Regions from separate parts of the Paucibacter sp. B51 genome, predicted to be linked through region 2. Evidence: predicted binding sites of a transcription regulator. Region 2 holds the regulator's gene; the other holds the start of a gene.

Region 1 (7,424 bases), 2.4 Mb from region 2:
AAGATCTGCCTGATCCCCGAATCGGCCCACGGCACCAACCCGGCCTCGGCCCAGATGGTGGGCATGCAGGTCGTGGTGACCAAGTGCGACAAGGAAGGCAATATCGACCTGGCCGACCTCAAGGCCAAGTGCGAGCAGCACAGCGCCAACCTGGCCGCCATCATGATCACCTACCCCTCGACCTACGGTGTGTTCGACACCCAGGTCAAGGAAATCTGCGCCCTGGTGCGCAGCCACGGTGGCCGTGTCTATGTGGACGGCGCGAACATGAACGCCCTGGTCGGTGTGGCCGCACCGGGCGAGTTCGGCGGCGATGTCTCGCACCTGAACCTGCACAAGACCTTCTGCATCCCGCACGGCGGTGGCGGCCCGGGCGTCGGCCCGGTCTGCGTGGTGGCCGATCTGGTGCCTTTCCTGCCCACCCACCGTTCGGCCGGCTACGACAGCAAGACCGCCATCGGCGCCGTGTCCGCCGCACCGCTGGGCAATGCCGCCGTGCTGCCCATCAGCTGGATGTACTGCCGCATGATGGCTGCCGAGGGCCTGCAGGCTGCGACCGAAGTGGCCATCCTCTCGGCCAACTATGTGGCCGCACGCCTGGCCGATGCCTACGACATCCACTTCAGCGGCAATATCGAGGGCATCAAGGGCGGCGGCGTGGCCCACGAGTGCATCTTGGACATCCGCCCGCTGAAGGACGCAACCGGTGTCGGCGCTGAAGACGTGGCCAAGCGCTTGATCGACTACGGCTTCCATGCGCCCACCCTGTCCTTCCCGGTGGCCGGCACCCTGATGGTCGAGCCGACCGAGAGCGAATCCAAGTTCGAGCTGGACCGCTTCTGCGACGCCATGCTGGCCATCCGCGCCGAGATCGCCAAGGTCGCTGACGGCAGCTGGACGGCAGAAGACAACCCGCTGGTCAATGCCCCGCACACGGCAGAGAGCCTGCTGGCCGCCGAGTGGACCCATGGCTACAGCCGCGAAGAAGCCGCCTACCCGGTGGCCTCGCTGCGCCGCCAGAAGTACTGGGTGCCGGTGGGCCGCGTGGACAACGTCTACGGGGATCGCAATCTCAGCTGCTCCTGCCCGCCGATGAGCGACTACGCCTGAGCGTCCCAGGACGCTCGGCACCGCCCTGCCAGAGCCGGCTTGCTGTCTGATGGACCTCTCACCATCGACGCCAGCCGGCTTTTTTGTCACAAGGCCGGCCTGATTCATCAGGCCGCGCTCGAATCTCACACCAACGCTTGGAGGCCCCATGGCCGTTTCAGTCTTCGACCTCTTCAAGATCGGCATCGGCCCATCCAGCTCACACACCGTGGGCCCCATGCGTGCGGCACGCATGTTTGTGCAACGCCTGCGCCACGAAGGCCAGCTCGAGCGCACGGCACGCGTGGTCTCGCAGATGTACGGCTCGCTGGGCGCCACCGGCAAGGGCCACGGCAGCGACAAGGCCGTGCTGCTGGGCCTGGCCGGCCATGAGCCGGACACGGTCGATGTCGAGCAGGTGCCGGCTTACCTCGACGCCATCCGCAGCGGCGGCCGCATCCGCCTGGGTGGCGAGCATGAGATCGAGTTCAATGAGGCCAAGGACCTGGTGCTGTTCAAGCGCCAGAGCCTGCCCTTCCATGCCAACGGCATGCGCTTCTCGGCCTTTGATGCCGAAGGCGTGGAAATCCAGCAGCGCACCTACTACTCGGTCGGTGGCGGCTTTGTCGTCAGCGACGAGGTGGCGGCCGACGGCAGCAAGCAAAAAGTCATTGCCCCCGATGCCACCGTGCTGCCCTACCCCTTCAAGACCGGCGACGAGTTGCTGGCGCTGACGAAGCAACACGGCATCAGCATCGCCGAAGTCATGCGCCGCAACGAGCGCCACTGGCGCAGCGATGATGAGACCCGCGCCGGCCTGCTGAAGATCTGGCAGGTGATGCAGGACTGCGTCAGCCGCGGCTGCCGCACCGAGGGCATCCTGCCCGGTGGTTTCAAGGTCAAGCGCCGCGCCGCCCAGCTGCACCGCGACCTGACTGCCAACCCGGAGGCGGCCCTGCGCGACCCGCTGCAGGTGATGGACTGGGTCAACCTCTACGCCCTGGCCGTCAATGAAGAAAACGCCGCCGGTGGCCGCGTCGTCACAGCGCCGACCAATGGCGCGGCCGGCATCGTGCCGGCGGTGCTGCATTACTACAGCCGCTTCGTCCACCACGCCAACGACGAGGGCGTGATCGACTTCCTGCTGACCGCCGCCGCCATCGGCATCCTCTACAAGGAGAACGCCTCGATCTCGGGCGCCGAGGTCGGCTGCCAGGGCGAGGTCGGCGTGGCCTGCTCCATGGCCGCCGCGGCCCTGTGCCAGGTCATGGGCGGCACGCCCGAGCAGGTCGAGAACGCGGCCGAGATCGGCATGGAACACCACCTGGGCCTGACCTGCGACCCGGTGGGCGGCCTGGTGCAAATCCCCTGCATCGAGCGCAACGCCATCGCCTCGGTCAAGGCCATCAATGCCGCGCGCATGGCCTTGCGCGGCGACGGCACGCACTTCGTGAGCCTGGACAAGGTCATCAAGACCATGCGCGACACCGGCGCCGACATGATGACCAAGTACAAGGAAACCGCACGCGGTGGCCTGGCGGTGAATATCGTCGAGTGCTGACGCCGTTCGCGCACGCTGGCACGAAAAAGGCGACCCACGGGTCGCCTTTTTTCATGGAGCCAGCAGGGCTCGCAGGATCATCAAGCGCGACGGCGGCGCGAAACCGCACCCAGGCCAGCCAGGGCCAGGCCCACCAGCAGCAGAGAGCTCGGCTCCGGCACGGTCGAGGGCGGCTGCACCGAGCCATTGCGCACGCTGAAGCTGTAGCGGCCGGCGACGTTGGAATTCAGCGAACCGGCAACCAGGGACTGGGCGCCGCCATCCAGCAGCGCGCCGTTGACGGCCGAGCCGGGCAGCTCGAAGGAATTGCTGTTGCCGTTGGACCAGCCGACGCGCACTGAATTGCCGCCTTGGCCGTTGCTGCCGCCGCTGCTGGCAGCATCTCCAGTCTCCCACTGGATCTTGTCGTAATTGAACTCGAAGTCGAAGTCACCGGCATTGATGTCCGAGCGGTCGGTGATGATGAGCTGGAAGGTGTTCAGCTTGTTGGCCTGGGTGTCAAAGTAGCCCACGTCCAGCCAGTTCACGCCGAAGACCTTGTGGCCGTTCAGCAGGCCGGTGCCGTACTGGGTCACGCCGCTGCGGGTATTGCGGGTGTCCACGTCGGCAAAGAAGGCCGCCAGGATCTGGCGGTTGGTGCCCTGCAGGCCGAAGGGCGTGTAAGTGTCCAAGGCTCGATCAAACGTCACGTTGCCGTTGTTGTTGACGAACAGCTGGGTGAACTGGCTGCCGAAGAAATTGACGTTGAAGCCGATGTTGACCAGGCCGGTGGAGCCATCGTCGTTGCGCGGCAAGGTGTTGGCCGAGAACAGGTCGGTGTGATGCACAGCGCCCGCCAGAGCCGAAGAGCTCGCTGCCACCAGTCCCGAGACCAGCAGTGCGGCGGAAAACAGAGTCTTGATCTTCAATTCGTATCCCTACAAGTGTCCAAAACAAAAGTTCGCCCATTGGCGAACTTGCTTTGTGAAGCAGGGTTCATGCCAGCGCACCAAGTCCTTGTGGCGCGGCAATTTGCACGAAACAGAACGTAACGCTGTCAGAAAACCCGACAACGTGGTAACAACTGCATACAAAAAACCCATGACCTGCGGCACGGGTACAGACTGCAAGACCGGGCTTAGCGCTTGATTGGCGGGCTGTCCTGAGGCAGCCAGCGCTTGTAGATGGCGGCAAAGCTGCCGTCGCGCTTCATGGCATCGAGTGCCCTTTGCCAGGCTTGAACGACACGGTCAGGGGTGTCACGCGAGAAGGCGATATACCCTTCGGCGCTGGCATAGCTGTACACGATCTCCAGCGCATCCTCGGGCACGCCGGCCTGCGCCATGATCTTGGGCATGGACAGACGTTCGGTGGCGAAATAATCCGCCCGCTGGGCCAGGAGCATGCGGATGGCTGCCTGCGGATCGGCAACGCTGACCAGGTTGCGAAAGCCCAGCTGGCTCAGCTCCTCCGAGGTGTACCAGTCACGCACCACCAGCACCGACTTGGCCCGCTTGGCATCGTCCATGCTGCGCAGTCGCAGGCCACCGCGGGCCGGCGCATAGATCGAGCTGTAGAAGGTGACCACCGGCCCCACCCACTTGAAGAGGCGCTCTCGCCCTGGCGTGCGTGCCATGCTGAACAAGGCGGTTTCGCCACCCAGTTGCACCTCGCGGTAGGCACGCGCCCAGGGTTGGAACTCGATCGGCAATTCCTTCTTCAGGCGCCGCTGGATCTCCTGCACCACCTCGACCGCCAAGCCCTTGGCCTCGCCGTTCTCGCTGAAGTTGATGGGAGCGAACTCTTCGCTGAGCAGGCGTTGTTGGGCTTGCGCTGGCAGCGTCGGGCCGATTGCGACCATGAGCAGGCAGAGCAGCCATCGGCAAGGGCGCGCCGTGTGGCGGCAGGCCTGCCGCCAGAAACCAAAACGAGGGAACATGGCTGCGCAGCATAGCCAAGCCTGAGCCCCTTGCTGCGGCCGGCCCCGCCGCGCGCACGGGCAAATCGTTCCGAACTCACGCGAGCGATCCTGTCGTACAGGAGAACACGCCCCTCAAGAAAAAGAAACGGCGCCCCGAAGGGCGCCGCCGTGAGTCAAAGACCTGGGGCTGCCTGCGGCATCAAGCGCTGGCGCTGGCGCCGGCGCCAAGCGCTGGCAGCTCGGCCAGCATCGCCTCCTGCTGAGCGGCCGGCTTGGGCTTGCGCTCCCGCACCAGGTAGGAATACAGCACCGGAACCACCACCAAGGTCAGCAGGGTCGAGGTGATGACGCCGCCGATGATGGCCCGGCCCATGGGGGCTTGCACCTCACCGCCCTGGTTGAAGGCAATCGCCATGGGCAGCATGCCGAAGACCATGGCCGCTGTGGTCATGATGATGGGGCGCATGCGCACCAGGCCGGCCTCCAGCAGCGCCTCGGGAATGCTCGCCCCGCCCTTGCGGGCGTGGTTGGCAAAGTCGATCAGCAGGATCGCGTTCTTGGTCACCAGGCCCATCAGCATGACCAGGCCGATCATGGAGAACACATTGAGCGTGGTGCCCGTGATCAGCAGGGCCAGCATCACACCGATCAGCGAGAGGGGCAGCGAGGCCATGATGGCGATCGGCTGCACAAAGCTTCCGAACTGGCTGGCCAGCACGATGTAGATGAAGATCACGGCCAGGCCCATGGCCGCCAACAGGCCGTTGAAGGCTTCCTTCTGCTGCTTGCCGGCGCCATCGACATTGAAGCTGACGCCGGGCGGCAGTTCCATGGACTTGACGATCTTCTGCACATCGGCATTCACATCACCCGAGGGGCGGCCCTCGGTGCCGGCAAACACGGCCTCGCGGCGCTGCAGGTTCTGGCGGCGGATCACCTCGGGGTTGAACACCGATTCGATGGTGGCCACCTGATCGAGCGCGATCGGCGAGCCATCCTTTGCAAAGGCCACGGGCAGCTTGAGCATCTGGTCGATGCGCTGGCGTTGCTCGACCGGCAGGCGCAGCAGCACCTCGACCTGGTTGCCATCGGGCGTGGTCCAGTAGGTGGCCACCTCGCCGTTGACATAGGCGCGCAGCGATGCGGCCACCTGCGGTGCGGTCAGGCCCAGCTCGCGAATCGCCGAGTCCTTGAGCTTGACGGCAAAGGCCGGCAGGCCCGGCTTGACCGTGGTCTCCACATCGACCGCGCCCTTGACCTTCTTGATCTTGGCCACCAGATCGTTGGCCACCTGGGTCAGGGCTTCGGGGTCATTGCCCAGCAAGGTGATCCAGATCGAGCGGTCGCCGCCGACGCTGGCATCGACACCGGGGATTTTGGCGATCTCGGCACGGATGGCATCTTCCACCTGCTTCTGGCTGCGCTTGCGGTCCTTGCGGTCCACCAGCGAGATGTTCAGCGAGGCCTGGTTGCGGCCGGTGGCCATGCCCTCACCAGTGCCGCCGACCACGGTGGACACGGTCTTGATCTCGGGGAACTGCGCCAGCAGTTCCTCCACTTGCAGCACCTTGGCATTGCTGCGCTCCAGGCTGGAGGCCACGGGCAAGCGCAGGTTCACCTGGGTGAAGCTGTCATCGGTCTTGGGTGCAAACTCGGTGCCGACAAAGCCGGCCAGCACCATGGCCAGCACAAAGCTGCCGCCGCCAGCCATCATGACCAGGCCACGCGGCGTGATGGTGGCCAGGCGCAGGCGGCGCGGGGCGCTGCGATCGCGCTGGCCTGCGGCGTCGAAAGGGCGGCCCCAGACCGGAATCGGCAGTGCAAACAGGCGATAGCGGCGGCCCGAGAAAGCCCAGCGAATCAGGCGCTCGTAGACCCGGTGCAGCACATCCATGCCGTGATCGGTGGCGCGGATCAGGTGGCCGATCACCGGCAGCTTCTTGACGTAATGGCTTGGCGGGTCCTTCCAGACCGAGCTCAGCATGGGGTCGAGCGTGAAGCTGACGAACAAGCTCACCATCACCGCCACCGCCACGGTGATGCCAAAGGGGTAGAAGAACTTGCCGATGATGCCGCCCATGAAGGCCACCGGCACAAACACCGCGCAGATGGCAAAGGTGGTGGCCATCACCGCCAGGCCGATCTCGTTGGTGCCGTCAAACGCCGCCTGCTGGTGGCTCTTGCCCATGCCGACATGGCGCACGATGTTCTCGCGCACGACGATGGCATCGTCGATCAACAAGCCAATGCACAGCGACAGGGCCATCATGGTCATGAAGTTCAGCGTGAAGCCGAAGGCATGAACGGCGATGAAGCTGGAGATCACGGCGATCGGCAGGGTCAGGCCGGTGATGATGGTCGAACGCCAGCTGTGCAGGAACAGAAAGACGATGGCCACCGTCAGCAGCGCGCCCTCGACCAGGGTGTGCTTGAGGCCGTTGAGCGAGTCCTTGACGTTGTCGCTGGAGGCGTAGATCAGGTTCAGCTCCACGTCCTTGGGCAAGGTCTTGCGCAGCTCGGCCATGGCCTCCTTGACGCCCTCGCCGGTGTTGACGATGTTGGCATCCTGCTGCTTGAAGACATTGAAGGTCACGGCGGCCGCACCATTGATGCGGGCCAGGCTGTCCGGTTCGCGCTCACGCTCCACCAACTGGCCCAGATCGCCCAGGGTCAGCACCAGATTGCCGCGCCGCGCCACCACCACCTTGGCAAAGGCCTTGGGGTCCTTGACCCGACCTTCCACGCGCAAGATGGCATCGGCACTCTTGTCCGAGATCAGGCCCACCGGCTGGTCGACATTGGCCTCGCGCAAGGCCTGGGCAATCTCGGCCGGTGTCACGTTGTAGGCCCGCAAGCGCATCGGGTCCAGATCGA
Region 2 (7,424 bases):
CAGGTCCTGCGCAATGCCCTGGCGGTTCTGGGGGTCAGCGCACCCGAGGTGATGTCCCGCGAAGCGAACCCTGAAGCGACGGAGAAGGCATGAGCACGGCTCAATCTGGCAGCAGCAACAACAACAGCAGAAACGGCAACAAGAGCAAGCAACAACGGGGCGGTTTTGTCCTCGGCCTGATTGTCGGCTTGCTGCTGGGCCTGGCCGTGGCATTGGGCGTGGCGCTCTACATCGCCAAGGTGCCCATCCCCTTCATCGACAAGGTGCCCCAGCGCACGGCCGAGCAGGATGCGGCCGAGGCCCAGCGCAACAAGAACTGGGACCCCAACGCCCCCCTGGCCGGCAAGGCCGGCGCCAAGGTGGCCAGCGGCGTGGTCAGCGGCGCCCCGGCGCCCGCCCCTGCAGTGGTGGCTCCGGCCGTCCCTGCCGCCGTGACAACGCCTGCGCCCGCTCCAGCTGCCTCCACAGCGGCAGCACCGGCCACCAAGCCTGCTGACAAGGCCACCGAGAAAGCTGCCGAGAAGGCCGCCGACAAATCCCCGGCCGACAAGAAGGCCGAGGCCAAGGCAGCTGCCGCCAGCGCCGCCGCAGCCGCGGCCGACCCCAACCTCTACTTCGTGCAGGCCGGCGCCTATGTGAAGAACGAGGACGCCGAGCAGCAACGCGCCCGCCTGGCCTTGCTGGGCTTCAGCGCCAAGGTCATGGAAAAGGAACAGTCGGGGCGCACCGTGTTCCGCGTTCGCATCGGCCCCATCGACAGCCGCGATGAAGCCGAGGGCATGCAGCGCAAGATCGAAGCCGCCGGCATCGAAGCCAATCTGGTCGGCGTCAAGCGCTGATCGTCTGTCCATCACCCAGGGCCTGCCGAGGCCTCTTTTGTCCACCGAGATGAACGAGAAGATGAAGATGATGAAACGTCGCGAGTTTTCTGCCCTCTTGTCCGCACCTCTGAGCCTGGGTGCCCTGGGCACGCTGGCCGCTGCGCCGCAGCTGGCCCTGGCCCAGACCGACCCCTTCGCGGGCAAGTACCAAACCCTGTCGCAAGCCCTGCCGAGCAGCACCCCGGGCAAGATCGAGGTGGTCGAGTTCTTCTGGTACGGCTGCCCGCATTGCTATGCCTTCGAGCCGGTGCTGGCGCCCTGGATCAAGCAGCTGCCGGCCGATGTGGCCTTCCGCCGCGTGCACGTGGGCTTCAACGCCATGATCAAGCAGCACCAGAAGCTGTTCTACGCCCTGGAAGCCCTGGGCAAGGCGGCGGAGCTGCAGGACAAGATCTTCAACGCCTTCCATGTCGAGCGCTTGGACCTCAACGACGAAAAGAGCATCACCGAGCTGGTGGTGAAGCTGGGCGTGGACGGCGCCAAGTTCAAGGACGCCTACAACGCCTTCGGCGTGGTCACCAAGGCCGGCCAGGGCACCAAGCTGTCCGAGGCCTACCGCATCGACGGCGTGCCCGCCCTGGGCATTGGCGGCCGCTACCTGACCTCGCCCTCGATCGCCGGCCTGCGTGGCGACAACGAGCAGGCCAACGGCCGCCGCGCCCTGGCCGTGGCCGACCACCTGATCCAGCTGGCCCGCGCCAGCAAGGCCTGATCGTTCTTCCTGTTCTGCTGTCCTCACCTCATTGAACCCTGAACCGCGCCAGCGCCCGCCCCGATATGAAGACCTTGATCTCTCGCCGTGAGTTCTCTTCGACCCTCGGGCTGGCCGTGGCCGCCCTGCCGACCCTGAGCCTGGCTCAGGGGGCGGCGCCGGTGGAAGGCAAACACTATCTGCGCCTGGCTCAGCCGCTGCCGAGCACACCGGGCAAGATTGAGGTGATCGAGTTCTTCCTCTACACCTGCCAGCACTGCTTCGCCTTCGACCCTCATGTCAGCGCCTGGGCCAAGCAGTTGCCGGCCGATGTGAGCTTCCGCCGGGTCCATGTGGGTGTGGGCGCCATGCACAAGCTGCACCAGCGCCTGATGTTCGCGCTGGAAAGTCTCGGCCGCCTGGGCGATTTCCACGAATCCGTGTTCAAGGCCATCCATGTCCAGCGTCTGGACCTCAGCGATGAGAAGGCCATCACCCAATTCGCCGTCAGCCTCGGCCTGGAAGAGGCCAAGTTCAAGGCGGCCTTCAACTCCTTCACCGCCAACAGCCGGATGGCGCAATCGGCCCAGCTGGCCGCTGCCTACCGTGCGGAGACGGTGCCAGCCCTGGGCATCGGCGGCCGTTTCCTGACCAGCCCCAGCCTGGCCGCTGGCCCGGGGCAGAGCGCCGCGGTGGGCCACCAGGCCGCCCTCGCCCTGAGCAACCAGCTGATCCAACAGCTGCGCGGCGGCAAGGCCTGATGAATGGATGGCACCGGACGCACCGCGGCGTGATGCTCACGCTTCACGCACGGCGGGCGCTCCGGGCTGACCCAGGCCCGTACTAGAATGGCCTGCAAGTTTTGTGCCGCCTTCACGGGCGGCGAACGCGTGCTCGCTTGATTCGATTGCCCGGCCTGCCCCCTCCTCCATCCCTCCTGCTGCTGCCCATGAAGCTGTCACCGCGCTTTTCCGTCTTGCCCGGCTTGCTGGCGGCCTTGCTGCTGGGCGGGGCCTCGACTTCGGGCTGGGCGGAAAAAGGCGACCGCGCCAAGCCGCTGAACATCAGCTCCAAAAACGGCGGCAGCGTCGAGATCGCCAAGCAGCGCACCGAATTCAACGGTGATGTGGTGCTGAGCAAGGGCAGCCTGGTGCTGCGCGCCGAGAAGCTCGATGTGCGCGAAACCGGCGACGGCTACTACCAGGTCTATGCCAATGGCCAGACCGGCAAGCAGGTCAGCTTCCGCCAGGCGCGCGATGTGCCGGGCGAGGCCATCGAAGGCCTGGCCGACCAGCTCGAATACGACACCCGCAGCGACACCGTGCGCTTCATCGGCAATGCCGTGGTGCGCCGCCTGCAGGGCACGACGGTGGCCGACGAGGTGACCGGCGCAGTCATCCTGTTCGACAACCGCAGCGAGGTCTTCACCCTCGAGGGCGGCCAGACCTCGCCCCACCCGAGCGGCCGGGTCCGTGTGGTGATGATGCCGCGCGGCGGCGCGCCCGAGGCCGCCTCGGCACCCGCGGCCGCGGCCTCCGGCGTGCAACTCAAGCCCAGCACCAGCCTGAGCCCCCGCAAAGCGCCATGAGCAGCAGCAACAGCAGCGTCGCCAGCCCCCATCACGCGCCCGTGGCCGCCCTCGAATCCGGCCCGCGCAGCCGCCTGGAAGCCGAGGGCCTGGCCAAGAGCTACGGCGTGCGCCGCGTGGTCAAGAACGTGCATCTGGGCGTCAACAGCGGCGAGGTGGTCGGCCTGCTGGGCCCCAACGGCGCCGGCAAGACCACCAGCTTCTACATGATCGTGGGCCTGGTGCGCGCCGACGCCGGCGAGATCCACATCGACGGCCAATCGGTCGAGCACCTGCCCATCCACCAGCGCGCCCGCCTGGGACTGAGCTATCTGCCGCAGGAGGCCTCGATCTTCCGCAAGCTCACGGTGGAACAGAACATCCGCGCCGTGCTGGAGCTGCAGCGCGACGAGCAGGGCCGCGCGCTGAAAGAGCCGCGCATCAAGGAGCTGCTGGAAGCGCTGCTGCACGACCTCAGCATCGAGAAGCTGCGCGACAGCCCGGCGCCGGCGCTCTCGGGCGGCGAACGCCGCCGCGTCGAGATCGCCCGCGCCCTGGCCACGCAACCGCGCTTCATCCTGCTGGACGAACCCTTCGCCGGCGTGGACCCGATCGCGGTGCTGGAGATCCAGCGCATCATCGGTTTCCTGAAAGCGCGCCAGATCGGCGTGCTGATCACCGACCACAATGTGCGCGAGACCCTGGGCATCTGCGACCGGGCCTACATCATCAGCGAGGGCTCGGTGCTGGCCGAGGGCACGCCGGACGAGATCGTGGCCAACGCCGATGTGCGCAAGGTCTATCTCGGCGAACATTTCCGCATGTAGAGCCGGCCATGGATGCCTACACGCCCGCTGCCACGGCAGCCCCGCGCGGGGCTGATGCTGGGATTCCTGCATCTCACGACTGCCCCTGAGCCCGCGCCATGAAGCAGTCACTCCAGGTTCGACTGAGCCAGCATCTGGCCTTGACGCCGCAGCTGCAGCAATCGATCCGCCTGCTGCAACTGTCCACGCTGGAGCTGAATCAGGAAGTCGAGCAGATGCTGGCGCAGAACCCGCTGCTCGAAACCGAAGAAGACTTCTCCGTCGCCACGCCCGAGCTGCCCGAGCTGCGCCCGGCCAGCGCCGCCGAGGACAGCGGCGCCGACCGTGAGCTGGGCGGCGGCGCCGAGGCCGAGGCCACGCCCGAGCTGCAGGCCGAAGACTTCGGCAGCACCGAACGCGAGGACTGGGAGAACGGCACCGAGGGCGACGATTTCGACGGCATCCGCGAACTGCCCAGCAACAACGGCAGCGGCTCGGGCAGCAACGATGAAGACGGCGAACGCAGCGACCAGGAATCGGCCGAGATCAGCCTGCAAGAGCATCTGGTCCAGCAGATGGCCGGCATGCACCTCAGCGATACCGACCAGCTGGCGCTGCGCCTGCTGATCGATTCGCTCAACGAGGACGGCTATCTCGAGGACAGCCTGGAAGCCATCGCCGAGGCCCTGGTGCCGGACGGTGACGAGGACAGCGCCGCCGAGCGCGAGGAGCTGCTCGACCACCTGCGCATCGCCCTCAAATGGCTGCACCACATGGACCCGCCCGGCGTCGGTGCCCGCGAGCTGACGGAATGCCTGGAGCTGCAGCTGCGCCAGCTGCCGCGTAGCGCGCCGCAGGTGATCGCCATCATGATCTGCAAAAAGCACTTGGACCTGCTGGCCAAGCGCGACAGCCGCCGCCTGATGCTGCTGACCGGCGCCGACGATGCCTTGCTGCGTGAAGCGCAAGCCCTGATCGTGGCCCTGGAGCCCAAGCCCGGCCGGCGCTTTGCCCGCGGCCAGGCGCCGGCGGTGATCCCGGACGTGATCGTGCGCAAGGTCGGCCGCGAGCTGCGCGTCATCATCAACCCCGAGGTCGCGCCCAAGCTGCGCATCAACGAGCTCTACGCCAACGCCCTGCGCCAGACGCGCGGCGGCATCAGCAACAGCGCCCTGGGCGGCCAGCTGCAGGAGGCACGCTGGTTCATCAAGAACATCCAACAGCGCTTCGACACCATCCTGCGCGTCTCCACCGCCATCGTCGAGCGGCAAAAAGGTTTCTTCAGCCACGGCGCCGTGGCCATGAAGCCCCTGGTGCTGCGCGAGATCGCCGATGAGCTGGGCCTGCACGAATCGACCATCTCGCGCGTGACCACGGCCAAGTACATGGCCACGCCCTTCGGCACCTTCGAGCTCAAGTATTTCTTCGGCTCGGGCCTGTCCACCGAGGCTGGCGGCGAGGCCTCCAGCACCGCCGTGCGCGAGCTGATCAAGCAGTTCATCGCCGCCGAGAACCCGGCCAAACCCCTGTCCGACAGCGCCCTGGCCAGCATGCTGGAAGAGCAAGGCATCCAGGTCGCGCGCCGCACCGTCGCCAAATACCGCGAAGGCATGCACATCGGGACGACGACGATGCGGCGGGTGGTTTGAAGCTTGAAGCTTGAAGCTTGAGTGAACGGGTGAATCAGTGAACTGGTGAACCACACCCCACGATTCACCATTCACCATTCACCATTCACCATTCACCATTCACCTGTTCACCTGTTCACCTGTTCACCCGTTCACCCGTTCACCCCCAAACGTGAACACGCACACCGATTTCAGGTGATTCCCATTTCGAGACATGCCATCATGCCGCTGACTTGGATCGTTACTTGAAAGGTCTGCCGTGAACACCACCCTCCGCTCCCCGGCCGGCGCACGCCTGCCCGCGCTGCTGATACTCGCCGCCAACCTGGCCTGGGCCGCCCCCACCCAAGCTCAGGCTCAGGCCACAAGCAGCAGTGCCGCCACCAGCTACAGCCGCGTGATCGCCTTCGGCGACAGCCTGTCGGACAACGGCAATTTCTACCGCGCCACCAGCGGCGCCGTGCCCCAGCCGGGCAACTATTTCCAGGGTCGTTTTTCCAACGGCCAGGTGGCCGTCGAGCACCTCGCCCAAGGCCTGGGCGTGAGCCTGCAGGATTACGCCTGGGGCGGTGCCCAAACCGGCTGGCTCAACGGCGCGGCGGTGGCCGCAGGTGCCCCAGCCGCCTTGCAAAACACCGGCATGCTCTCGCAAGTGGGCGCCTTCCAGTCCGGCCTGGCCGGCTCGGCCGCCGACAGCCAGGCCCTTTACGTGCTCTGGGGCGGGGCCAATGATTTCCAGTACCTGGGTTTCTCGCAGGCCACGGCGCAAGCGGCCATCCAGAACCTCAGCAGCGCGGTGCAGACCCTCTACGGCCTGGGTGCGCGCAACTTCCTGATGCCAGGCCTGCCGGACCTGGGCCAGACACCGGCCGGCCTGTCCTCCGGCCTCTCGGGCCAGCTGCACCAGCTCTCCCTGGGCTTCAACTTTGGCCTGAATCAGGCCATCGGCCAGCTGCGGGCCCTGCCCGGCATTGACATCCGCTATTTCGACGTCCTGGGCACGCAGCAAACCCTGGTCGACAACGCGGCGCTCTACGGCTTCAGCAATGTCACGCAAGCCTGCTTCACCGGCTATGTCGGCCAGCCCGACGGCAGCACCTGCAGCAGCCCCGAGAGTTATATGTACTGGGACCGCATCCACCCGACCACGCTGACCCACAGCTACCTCGGCCAGGGCATGCTGGCCGCCGTGCCGGAACCGCAGACCTGGCTGCTGATGGGCCTGGGCCTGGCAGCCCTGGGTCTGCGCGCCGGTCGCCAGCGCCGCAGCTGAAAAGGCAAGGGCCGGTCGCCTGGAGCACCGGCCCCGAAGCTGGCGGCCAGCGCCGCCTGGCTTCAGCTCAAGGTCGCCAGCAGGCGCGCGTTGTGGACCGGGGCGTAGGCATTGAGCAGCAGATAGTAGGTGCCCGCCACGGGTGAGGCGAAGGTGATGGTTTCTGCATTGCTCGAGCCATCGGATTTCTTGTCATACACCGTGGTGCTCGGCGCCGATGCCAGGCGGGCATAGAGATCGCCATCGCCCGTGCCCCCGGAAAGCTGAAACTTGAGCTGCCGACGGCCCGGCGGCACCTGGATGCTGTACAGCCGCGACTGACGCAGGCCCAGGCTGACGGTCTGAGCCTGGCCGCTGACCAGGGGCGTGACGTTCTGGCTGTTGCCCATGCCGATGGCTGAGCGCCTCACCCCCACATCGATGGTGCCGGTGTAGGCATTGCCACTCTTGCTGACCTGCACGATATAGCCGGCGCCGCCATCACTGGCGTAGATGCTGTCGGCCTCGTTGCGGGTGCGTGGCGCGCCTTGCTGGTAGATGGGAAAGCTGCGGAACACCTCATCCGCCGTGGCGGCGTT

What was found. The regulator sigma-54, encoded in region 2, starts transcription at its own class of promoters, with help from an activator protein. The targets are predictions, from matches to a motif close to TGGCANGNAANCTGCTTT.
Region 1: the regulator sigma-54 is predicted to act here: its motif matches at 3,616-3,633, upstream of OOB33_RS16090 (nidogen-like domain-containing protein).

Annotation. Positions count from the first base shown of each region.
Region 1 covers NZ_JAPIVN010000001.1:3,760,065-3,767,488, reverse strand. Annotated here, with positions in the region: gene gcvP (aminomethyl-transferring glycine dehydrogenase) at 1-1,110, shown strand, start outside; gene OOB33_RS16095 (L-serine ammonia-lyase) at 1,259-2,650, shown strand; gene OOB33_RS16090 (nidogen-like domain-containing protein) at 2,731-3,558, opposite strand; gene OOB33_RS16085 (substrate-binding periplasmic protein) at 3,768-4,490, opposite strand; gene OOB33_RS16080 (efflux RND transporter permease subunit) at 4,750-7,424, opposite strand, start outside.
Region 2 covers NZ_JAPIVN010000001.1:1,339,827-1,347,250, reverse strand. Annotated here, with positions in the region: gene argS (arginine--tRNA ligase) at 1-93, shown strand, start outside; gene OOB33_RS05735 (SPOR domain-containing protein) at 90-839, shown strand; gene OOB33_RS05730 (thiol:disulfide interchange protein DsbA/DsbL) at 901-1,593, shown strand; gene OOB33_RS05725 (thiol:disulfide interchange protein DsbA/DsbL) at 1,659-2,333, shown strand; gene lptA (lipopolysaccharide transport periplasmic protein LptA) at 2,522-3,160, shown strand; gene lptB (LPS export ABC transporter ATP-binding protein) at 3,157-3,966, shown strand; gene OOB33_RS05710 (RNA polymerase factor sigma-54) at 4,065-5,594, shown strand; gene OOB33_RS05705 (SGNH/GDSL hydrolase family protein) at 5,833-6,846, shown strand; gene OOB33_RS05700 (pre-peptidase C-terminal domain-containing protein) at 6,909-7,424, opposite strand, start outside.